3 regions of the Sodalis sp. RH20 genome follow, and region 2 is predicted to be linked to each of the others. Evidence: predicted binding sites of a transcription regulator. Region 2 holds the regulator's gene; each other region holds the start of a gene.
The links. The regulator PurR, encoded in region 2, represses purine synthesis genes. The targets are predictions, from matches to a motif close to CANGCAAACGTTTGCNTG.

Region 1 (3,283 bases), 2.8 Mb from region 2:
AATTCCGGAGGACATCAGGGTCTTCAGCCACTGCGGCGCGAACTGCAAAATCAGCGGCTGCTGCGACACGCCCAGCCCTACCGCCAACGATAGGGCGATAATCATAATGGCGCGGCGATTAAGCCGTTCACGGGATACGATACGTACGCCGGACGCGGCGATGGTGCCGAACATGACGATGGTCGCGCCGCCCAGCACCGGCTCGGGAATATGCTGTACAAAGCCGCTGACCACCGGAAACAGCCCCAGCGCAATCAGCATCAGCGACACCACAAAGCCGACATAGCGGCTGGCGACGCCGGTCAGTTGGATGACGCCGTTATTTTGACCGAAACAGGAGTTTGGGAAAGTGTTGAACACGGCCGACAGCATTGAATTCAGGCCGTTGGCCAGCACGCCGCCTTTCAGGCGCCGCATATAGATGGGGCCGCGTACCGGCTGTTCCGAGACGTCGGAGGTGGCGGTAATATCGCCGATGGTCTCCAGCGAAGTGACCATAAATACCAGCATCAGCGGGATAAGCAGATCCCAGTCAAAACCCAGGCCGTAATACAGCGGGGTCGGCACCATGATTATGGATTGCGCCGGCGCGGGAGCGGTCTGCGGCAACATGCCCATCATCCAGGCCGCCAGATAGCCCACCGCCATGGCGATCACCAGCGAGGCGACCCGCAGATAGGGATTGCGCTGACGATTGAGCAGGATGATGACCAGCAGCACCACGCCCGCCAGCATCAGGTTTTTCGGCGCGCCGAAGGTATGATCGCCCATGGCGGCGAAACCGCCGCCGATGGAAGTCAGGCCGACCTGGATCAGGGAAATGCCGATAATCATCACCACGATACCCGATACCAGCGGCGTAATGATGCGCCGGGCCAGGTGCAGCACGCGGGATAATAAAATTTCCGTGCAGGACGCCACCATCAGCGTGCCGAACAGGGCCGCCATCATCGTGGGCACATCGGCGCCGCCGTTTTTCAGCGCCAGGCCGCCCATGATAAGCGGCGTGACAAAGTTAAAGCTGGTGCCCTGGATGGACAGCAGGCCCGATCCCACCGGTCCCCAGGTCTTGATTTGCAGCAGTGAGGCCAGGCCGGAGGCAAACAGCGACATGCTGATAATATGCTGCGTGTCCTGCGCCGGGAGCCCCAGCGCCTGGCAGATTAACAGGCCGGGCGTAATCACGGCGACAAACATGGCCAGCAGATGCTGGCAGGCGGCAAACAGGGTTTCCGCCAGCGGCGGACGATCGTCGAGGTGATAAATCAGCTCGCTTTTGGCAACGGGAATCGGCGCGTCATCAACGTCAGTGGCTGGCATGGTCATGGGGGGAAACATTCCTGGGCGGCAAAGGAGGCATTTTAATCATCCTGTTTTTAAAAGCAAACGATTGCTCGCGACCTGCGCCCGCGCCGGTTGATATAGGTCAATGCCGGCGCAGATTTCAGGCCGGCGCCCCGGGTGCCGATGCCGGCGGGAGGGAACAAGAGGGAATACTTATGGCTCAGGCGTTGGTATAGCGCACGCGCTCCGGCATCCAGCGCTCAATCAGCGCCTGGGCGGCGGCGGGATAGTGTTGGTGGATATGGCGCGCCAGCCGCTGGACTTCCGGGATCATGGCCTGGTCGCGCAGCAGATCGGCCACTTTGAATTCCGCGTTGCCGGTCTGGCGCGTGCCCAGCAATTCCCCGGGGCCGCGGATCTCCAGATCTTGTTGCGCGATGATAAAACCGTCGTTGGTATCCCGCAGCACCTGTAGACGCCGCTGCGCGGTTTTGCTCAGGGGCGATTTATAGAGCAGCACGCAGTGCGAGGCCACCGCGCCGCGCCCCACGCGGCCGCGCAGCTGATGCAGCTGCGCCAGTCCCAGGCGTTCCGGGTTTTCGATAATCATCAGGCTGGCGTTGGGCACATCGACGCCGACCTCGATAACGGTGGTCGCCACCAGCAAGTGAACCTCACCGGCCTTGAATGCCTGCATAATCTGCTGTTTTTCCTGTGATTTCATGCGCCCATGCACCATCCCGACGGTCAGTTCCGGCAGGGCGGCGGCGAGCCCCTCCCAGGTGGCCTGCGCCGCCTGGGCTTCCAGCAGATCGGATTCCTCGATGATGGTGCAGACCCAATAGGCCTGGCGCTGCTCCTGTAAGCAGGCTTGGCGCACCCGCTGGATGACATCTTCGCGCCGGGTGTCGGGAATGGCCACCGTGGTCACGGGCGTGCGGCCGGGGGGCAGCTCATCGATAACCGAGGTATCCAGATCGGCGTAGGCGGTCATGGCGAGCGTGCGCGGGATGGGAGTGGCGGTCATGATGAGCTGGTGGGGATGGAACCCCTGCGCCAGGCCCTTCTCCCATAATGCCAGGCGCTGATGCACGCCAAAGCGGTGCTGCTCGTCGATAATCACCAGCGCCAGCCCCGAGAATTGCACCTGTTCCTGGAAAATGGCATGGGTACCCACCACCATCGCCACCCTGCCGGCGGCGATGGCATCTTGCTGGGCAATGCGCGCCTTGCCTTTTTGTTTGCCGGCCAGCCAGCCCACCTCAATGCCCAATGGCTCAAACCAGTTGCGAAACGTTTGCGCATGCTGCTCGGCCAGCAGTTCGGTGGGCGCCATCAAGGCCACCTGCTTGCCCTGGGCAATGGCTCGCAGCGCCGCCAGGGCCGCCACCAGGGTTTTACCCGAGCCGACGTCGCCCTGCACCAGACGCATCATCGGCACGGGTAGAGCCAGGTCGCTCTCGATTTCCGTCGCCACCCGTTGCTGGGCGCCGGTGGGCGCGAAGGGCAGCCGGCCAAGGAATTGCTGCTTGAGATGATGATCGGCGGTCAGCGCCAGCGCCAGCTCCTTGCGTACCCCAGCCCGCACCGCCAGCATACTGAGATTATGGGCTAGCAGCTCCTCCAGGATCAGCCGCCGTTGCGCCGGGTGTTTGCCCAGCTCCAGATCGGCGAGCGAAATGTCCGGCGCCGGACGGTGCAGAGTGCGCAGGGCGTCGGGCAGGCTTATCAGGCCCCGGCTCAGCTCCGGCGGCAGCAGCTCGGCAATCGGGCAGGTATCAAGCAGGGTCAGCGCCTGGTCTGTCAGGCTGCGCAACGTCGCCTGGCGCACGCCTTCGGTGGTGGGATAGACGGGAGTTAACGACGGCGCGAGGGTGACGTCGTCATGATCGCCGAGCACATGATATTCAGGATGGATAATTTCGGCGCCCTGCTGGCCGCGGCGGATTTCGCCATAGGCGGTAACGCGCCGGCCGGGAGCCAGGCTATTTTTCATCGC
Region 2 (3,283 bases):
CCTCCTTCACTCCGCCGAAAAAAGGCTATAAAAAAGGTTACGGCCGGCACCGGATGATAAAAGATCAGGCGGCGGTAGAACTGCTGGCCAACGATCAGCCGATAAAGATGAGCGAGAGCCATAAGAAACGCTACCAGACCGCCAAGCTTACCGCCATGAATAAACTCCTCTCCCAAATGGGCAAGCCTTACCGTTGGGGCGGCATGTCGCCTAATACCGGCTTTGACTGCAGCGGCCTGATTTATTATGCCTACAAGGATGTGGTACGCATCCATATGCCGCGCACCGCCAACGAAATGTACCACCTGCGCGACGCAGCGCCGGTTAAGAAAGACGAGCTGGAAAGCGGCGACCTGGTCTTTTTCCATATTTCCAATCGCGGCGCGGCGGATCACGTCGGCGTCTATCTTGGCAATGGTCGCTTTATCCAGTCGCCCCGCACCGGCAGCGATATCCGTATCAGCTATCTGAGTGAGGATTATTGGCAGGATCATTACGTGGGCGCCCGCCGGGTGGTCACGCCGAAAAATATCCGCTGAAGGCGCGCCGGAAAAAAAAGAGGAGCCAAGGCTCCTCTTTTTTATATCTGAACCGAGAGGGTGTCAGTTCATGACGGCGGTAAAGCTGAAGACAATAATCACCAGCAGCGAGAACACCGTGGTCAGTAACGACATTTTTAAATCGCTGTCCATTCTATCTCCTTAACGTAAACCAGGGCGCCGGCCTTATCCACCGGCCCGCAGAGCAGTTATCGTCAGTTTGCCATAACAGCGATGAAAAAGCTTGCTCCCAACCTGTAGCCGCCACATTTAACACTTTCACTTTGGCGCGGGATGAACGAAAATTAACGGTTAATTCCACAGCGTCGGAAAGTGCTTGCGCCTTCGACAGACATTATTCCAGCCAGGGCGTACGGGAGTATCAAAGGCATGGCAACCATTAAAGATGTGGCAAAACGCGCTAATGTATCGACAACCACCGTTTCGCATGTGATCAATAAAACCCGTTTTGTTGCGCAAGACACTCAAATTGCCGTGCTGGACGCCATTAAACAACTGCATTATTCACCCAGCGCCGTGGCGCGCAGCCTGAAGGTCAATCGCACCAAGTCCATCGGCCTGCTCGCCAGCACCAGCGAGGCGCCCTATTTCGCCGAAATTATCGAGGCGATTGAGCACCATTGCTTTGCTCGCGGTTATACCCTGATATTGTGCAATTCGCACAATGATCTCGAAAAACAGCGCGCCTATCTGGCGATGCTGGCGCAAAAGCGCGTCGACGGCCTGCTGGTGATGTGCGCCGAGTATCCCGAAACGCTGCTGGATATGCTTGAGGAATATCAGCATATCCCCATGGTGGTCATGGATTGGGGTGAGGCCCGCCGTGATTTTACCGACACCATTATCGATAACGCCTTTGCCGGCGGTTATATGGCGACGCAATATTTGCTTAAACGCGGCCATCGCGCCATCGGCGCCATTCCCGGACAGCTGGCGCGCAACACCGGCGGCGGCCGCCACCGCGGCTATCTGCATGCCATGGCGGAGGCCGGCATCCCGTTAAACGACCGCTGGATTGTGCAAGGCAATTTCGAGCCTGAATCCGGCTACCTGGCGATGAAACAAATCCTGGCGCAAACGCCGCGTCCCACCGCGGTCTTCTGCGGCGGCGACATTATGGCCATGGGCGCACTGTGCGCCATTAATGAAATGGGCCTGAGCGTACCTGAGGATATTTCTATCATCGGCTACGACAACGTGCGCAATTCGTGCTTTTTCAGCCCGGCGCTGACCACCATCCATCAGCCTAAAGAGGATTTGGGCGAGGCGGCGCTTACCATGCTGCTCGATAGGATTACCAGCAAACGCGAGAACGCCAAAACCATCGAAGTCCATCCGTCGCTGATTGAACGCCGTTCGGTCGCAGACGGTCCCTTCCCCGCTTAAGGCCACGCGCCAGGCCCGGGCAACCGGCTGGCGCCTCCAGGGTCTGTTGCTATGTAAAGCGCCGTCCGCCTCGGACACAAGATTTTTCATATAATGATCTCTGTGCAAAGAGTTATTGTTTCAGCGAGAAATCATTAAGTTATAATGGGAAATACATTAGCGCGTTAGCTATTGTCTAAATTAAAATGCAGGCTTATACTCAATATCGTTAACAATTATAACGAGTTGTCTAATAAATTTGTATAAAAGTATGTCGTGTTTTCCAACATGACATCACCCTTTTATAAAGCGCCCGGCTAAGTCGCAGTCTAAGGTTTACTTTATATTCCTCTGTTGATGGTGATACTTCAGACACCACGGATAACCGTGGATTCTTATAAAGCCCGCAGGCATGGTGAGTGCTTTTCCTGACGGGGCACTGCAGAAGAAAGGTGATGGAGAAGCTATGAGTTCCTCGTGCGTTGAAGACCTGAGCTTTCATGATAATGATTGGTACCGTATCGTCCATGAATTGCTCTCTGAAGCCGGTATTGAACTCAATGGTTCAAGACCATTTGATATCCGAATCAAGAATCCGGGATTTTTTAAGCGCGTATTGCAGGATGGATCTTTGGGATTGGGCGAGAGTTACATGGATGGCTGGTGGGAGTGTGAGCGGCTGGACATTTTTTTCCAGCGTGTTCTCAGGGCGGGTCTGGAGAATAAACTTCCGCATCATTTAAAAGATACCTTACGCATTGCCGCCGCCCGGCTGATGAACCTCCAGTCGCGCAAGCGGGCCTGGATCGTGGGCAAAGAACATTACGATTTGGGTAACGATCTGTTTGAAAAGATGCTCGATCCCTATATGCAATATTCCTGCGGCTACTGGAAACAGGCGACCACCCTCGAGGAAGCCCAGCAGGATAAGCTGAAGATGATTTGCGAAAAACTGCAGCTGCGACCCGGCCTGACGCTGCTGGACGTGGGCTGCGGCTGGGGCGGGCTTGCCGCCTACGCGGCCAGGAATTATGGCGTATCGGTACAGGGCGTCACTATCTCTGCCGAGCAGCAAAAGCTGGCGCAAACGCGCTGCGAGGGACTGGATGTCACCATTTTGCTGCAGGACTATCGCGATCTGGATATGCAATTTGACCGTATTGTTTCAGTCGGCATGTTCGAACACGTAGGCCCCAAGAATTACGCCACCTATTTCGACGTTATCGATCGCAACCTGAAACGCGACGGTCTGTTCCTGCTGCATACCATCGGCTCGAATATCACCGATATGAATGTCGACCCGTGGATTAATAAGTATATTTTCCCCAACGGCTGCCTGCCGTCGGTACAGCAAATTG
Region 3 (3,283 bases), 1.8 Mb from region 2:
GGTACTGCAATCGGAACAGGCGTGCCTGGGGGCGGCGCTCGAGCGCGCCGGCTCAAGCCTGATTGGCGCGGACGCGGGGGAGTTGGCCGGGCAGGGCGCGTTGGGGATAAGGGTCGGCGACAGCCTGGAAGCCATTAAAGATGACTTTGATATCTTTATCGATTTTACCCGGCCGGAAGGCACCCTGACGCATATGGAATTCTGTCGGCTGCATGGCAAAGGCATGATTATCGGCACTACCGGTTTTGACGAGGGGCAGAAGGCGCGAATCGGGCAAGCCGCCGGGCAGATCGGCATTGTCTTTGCCGCTAATTTCAGCGTGGGGGTCAACGTTATGCTGAAATTACTGGATAAGGCCGCCAGGGTGATGGGCGACTATTGCGACATCGAGATCATCGAGGCGCACCACCGTCACAAGGTGGACGCGCCTTCTGGCACCGCGCTTGCCATGGGGGAAACCATCGCCGGGGCGCTGGGCCGTAACCTCAAGGACTGCGCCGTATACAGTCGCGAGGGCCATACCGGCGAGCGTGTGCCCCATTCCATCGGCTTCGCCGCCATACGCGCCGGGGACATTGTCGGCGAACATACCGCGATGTTTGCCGATAACGGCGAACGTATTGAGATTACCCATAAGGCTTCCAGCCGCATGACCTTTGCCAATGGCGCGGTCAGGGCGGCAATATGGCTGAAAGCGCAGAAAGCGGGCCTTTATACCATGGCGGATGTGCTGGATCTGGCAAGTTTATAACTCTATTTTTTAGCGCCACCTGAAGTCTGCCATTTTATCACTCTGATTAAATAGAGATAATTTTATTTTATTGGAATTATCTCTAAAAAAATCGTTTTCAATGGAAATGGAAGGCCAAATGGCTTTAAGTTTGGCTTTCAGCGGTTATTTTTCTTGGTGATTGCCATTCTGGGCTGATTATTGCGCTTTCGCGCCTGCGCCGGTTCCTTTTAACAAATTTCTGGCCACGCAACCGGTTACTCATGCCCTAAATGAGTGCTTTTTAGCGGTTTCAAGGTGTGTAACCGGCTTAATTGCCATTATTTAGTAAAAAACATCAGCCCGGGGTGGACAAATGACCAGCTCATCATTAAAATGCGCCCAATTTGCCGAAAATCTACCTTGAAGGTGTTTTTTGCATTGATTAAGATCGTTAAATCTGAATTAATATGCAAATACAATGACTGAATATTCCTTGGAGGGTGTTTTGATAAAGTCAGCGCTGTTGGTTCTGGAAGACGGAACCCAATTCCACGGTCGGGCCATTGGGGCAGCGGGAACGGCAGTGGGGGAAGTGGTCTTCAATACATCGATGACCGGCTATCAAGAAATCCTCACCGATCCTTCCTATTCCCGCCAAATCGTTACTCTCACTTATCCCCATATCGGCAATGTCGGCACCAACGAAGCAGATGAAGAATCGTCCCGCATCCAGGCCCAAGGGTTGGTCATACGCGATTTGCCGCTTATCGCCAGTAATTTTCGCAGTACCGGTTCCCTGTCGGACTACCTCAAGCAAAATAATATCGTCGGTATCGCCGATATCGATACCCGCAAACTTACCCGCCTATTGCGCGAAAAAGGCGCCCAGAACGGCTGCATTATCGCCGGCGACGCGCCTGACGCGGCGCTGGCCTTGCAAAAAGCGCGCGAATTCCCGGGACTGAAGGGCATGGATCTGGCCAGGGAAGTCAGCACCGCCGAGCAATACAGCTGGACCCAGGGCAGTTGGGCATTGCATGCCGGCCTGCCTGCGCCGGCCGCGCCGGACGCGCTGCCCTACCATGTGGTGGCGTACGATTTCGGCATCAAACGCAATATCATGCGTATGCTGGTGGATCGCGGCTGCCGCCTGACGGTGGTGCCGGCGCAGACGCCGGCCGACGTCGTCCTGGCGATGGATCCCGACGGCATCTTCCTCGCCAACGGCCCGGGCGATCCCGAACCCTGCGATTACGCCATCGCCGCCATCAAAACCTTTCTCGAGACCGAGACGCCGATCTTCGGCATCTGTCTCGGCCACCAACTGCTGGCCCTGGCCAGCGGCGCCAAGACCGTCAAAATGAAGTTCGGCCACCACGGCGGCAACCACCCGGTAAAGGATATTGACGCCAACCGGGTCATGATTACCGCCCAGAACCACGGTTTTGCGGTGGATGAAACCACGCTGCCGGCGAATCTGCGCGTCACGCATACCTCGCTGTTCGACGGTTCGTTACAGGGATTGCACCGCACGGATAAGCCGGCGTTCTGTTTCCAGGGGCATCCGGAAGCCAGCCCCGGCCCGCATGACGCCGCGCCGCTGTTCGACCATTTTATCGAGTTGATCAAGACTTACCGTTCCCAGGCAAAATAATCAGGAGCAAGACCATGCCAAAACGTACAGATATATCCAGTATCCTGATTCTGGGCGCCGGCCCGATTGTCATCGGCCAGGCGTGCGAGTTCGATTACTCCGGCGCGCAGGCGTGCAAGGCCCTGCGTGAGGAAGGCTACCGCGTGGTGCTGGTGAACTCCAACCCGGCCACCATCATGACCGATCCCGATATGGCGGATGCCACTTATATCGAGCCTATCCATTGGGAAGTGGTGCGTAAAATCATCGAAAAAGAACGCCCCGACGCCATCCTGCCGACCATGGGCGGGCAAACCGCGCTGAACTGCGCGCTGGACCTGGAGCGCGAAGGCGTTCTGGCGGAGTTTGGCGTCACCATGATTGGCGCCACCGCCGATGCCATCGACAAAGCGGAAGACCGGCAGCGTTTTGATAAGGCGATGAAAAAAATCGGTCTTGAGACCGCGCGCTCCGGTTTTGCCCACAATATGGAAGAGGCGCTGGCGGTGGCGGCGGACGTAGGTTTCCCCTGCATTATCCGTCCGTCGTTTACCATGGGCGGGTCGGGCGGCGGCATTGCCTACAACCGCGAGGAGTTCGAGGAAATCTGCGAACGCGGCCTCGATCTGTCACCCACCACCGAGCTGCTGATCGATGAGTCGCTGATTGGCTGGAAAGAGTACGAGATGGAGGTGGTGCGCGATAAAAACGATAACTGCATTATCGTGTGCTCGATTGAAAATATTGACGCCATGGGCATCCATACCGGCGATTCCATTACCGTGGCGCCGGCGCAAACCCTGACCGATAAAGAATACCAAATCATGCGTAACGCCTCGATGGCGGTATTGCGTGAAATCGGCGTGGAAACCGGCGGCTCGAACGTGCAGTTTTCGGTAAACCCTAAAAACGGCCGGCTGATTATCATCGAAATGAAC

Region 1: ACL2XM_RS21430 (nucleobase:cation symporter-2 family protein) is a predicted target of PurR. The motif match lies at 1,380-1,397, and genes of this name have one in related genera.
Region 3: carA (glutamine-hydrolyzing carbamoyl-phosphate synthase small subunit) is a predicted target of PurR. The motif match lies at 977-994, and genes of this name have one in related genera.

The regions. Positions count from the first base shown of each region.
Region 1 covers NZ_CP178733.1:4,699,775-4,703,057, reverse strand. Annotated here, with positions in the region: gene ACL2XM_RS21430 (nucleobase:cation symporter-2 family protein) at 1-1,320, opposite strand, end outside; gene recG (ATP-dependent DNA helicase RecG) at 1,505-3,283, opposite strand, start outside.
Region 2 covers NZ_CP178733.1:1,928,193-1,931,475, reverse strand. Annotated here, with positions in the region: gene ACL2XM_RS08980 (NlpC/P60 family protein) at 1-539, shown strand, start outside; gene ACL2XM_RS08975 (YnhF family membrane protein) at 603-692, opposite strand; gene purR (HTH-type transcriptional repressor PurR) at 930-1,946, shown strand; gene cfa (cyclopropane fatty acyl phospholipid synthase) at 2,392-3,283, shown strand, end outside.
Region 3 covers NZ_CP178733.1:3,732,374-3,735,656, reverse strand. Annotated here, with positions in the region: gene dapB (4-hydroxy-tetrahydrodipicolinate reductase) at 1-751, shown strand, start outside; gene carA (glutamine-hydrolyzing carbamoyl-phosphate synthase small subunit) at 1,218-2,366, shown strand; gene carB (carbamoyl-phosphate synthase large subunit) at 2,381-3,283, shown strand, end outside.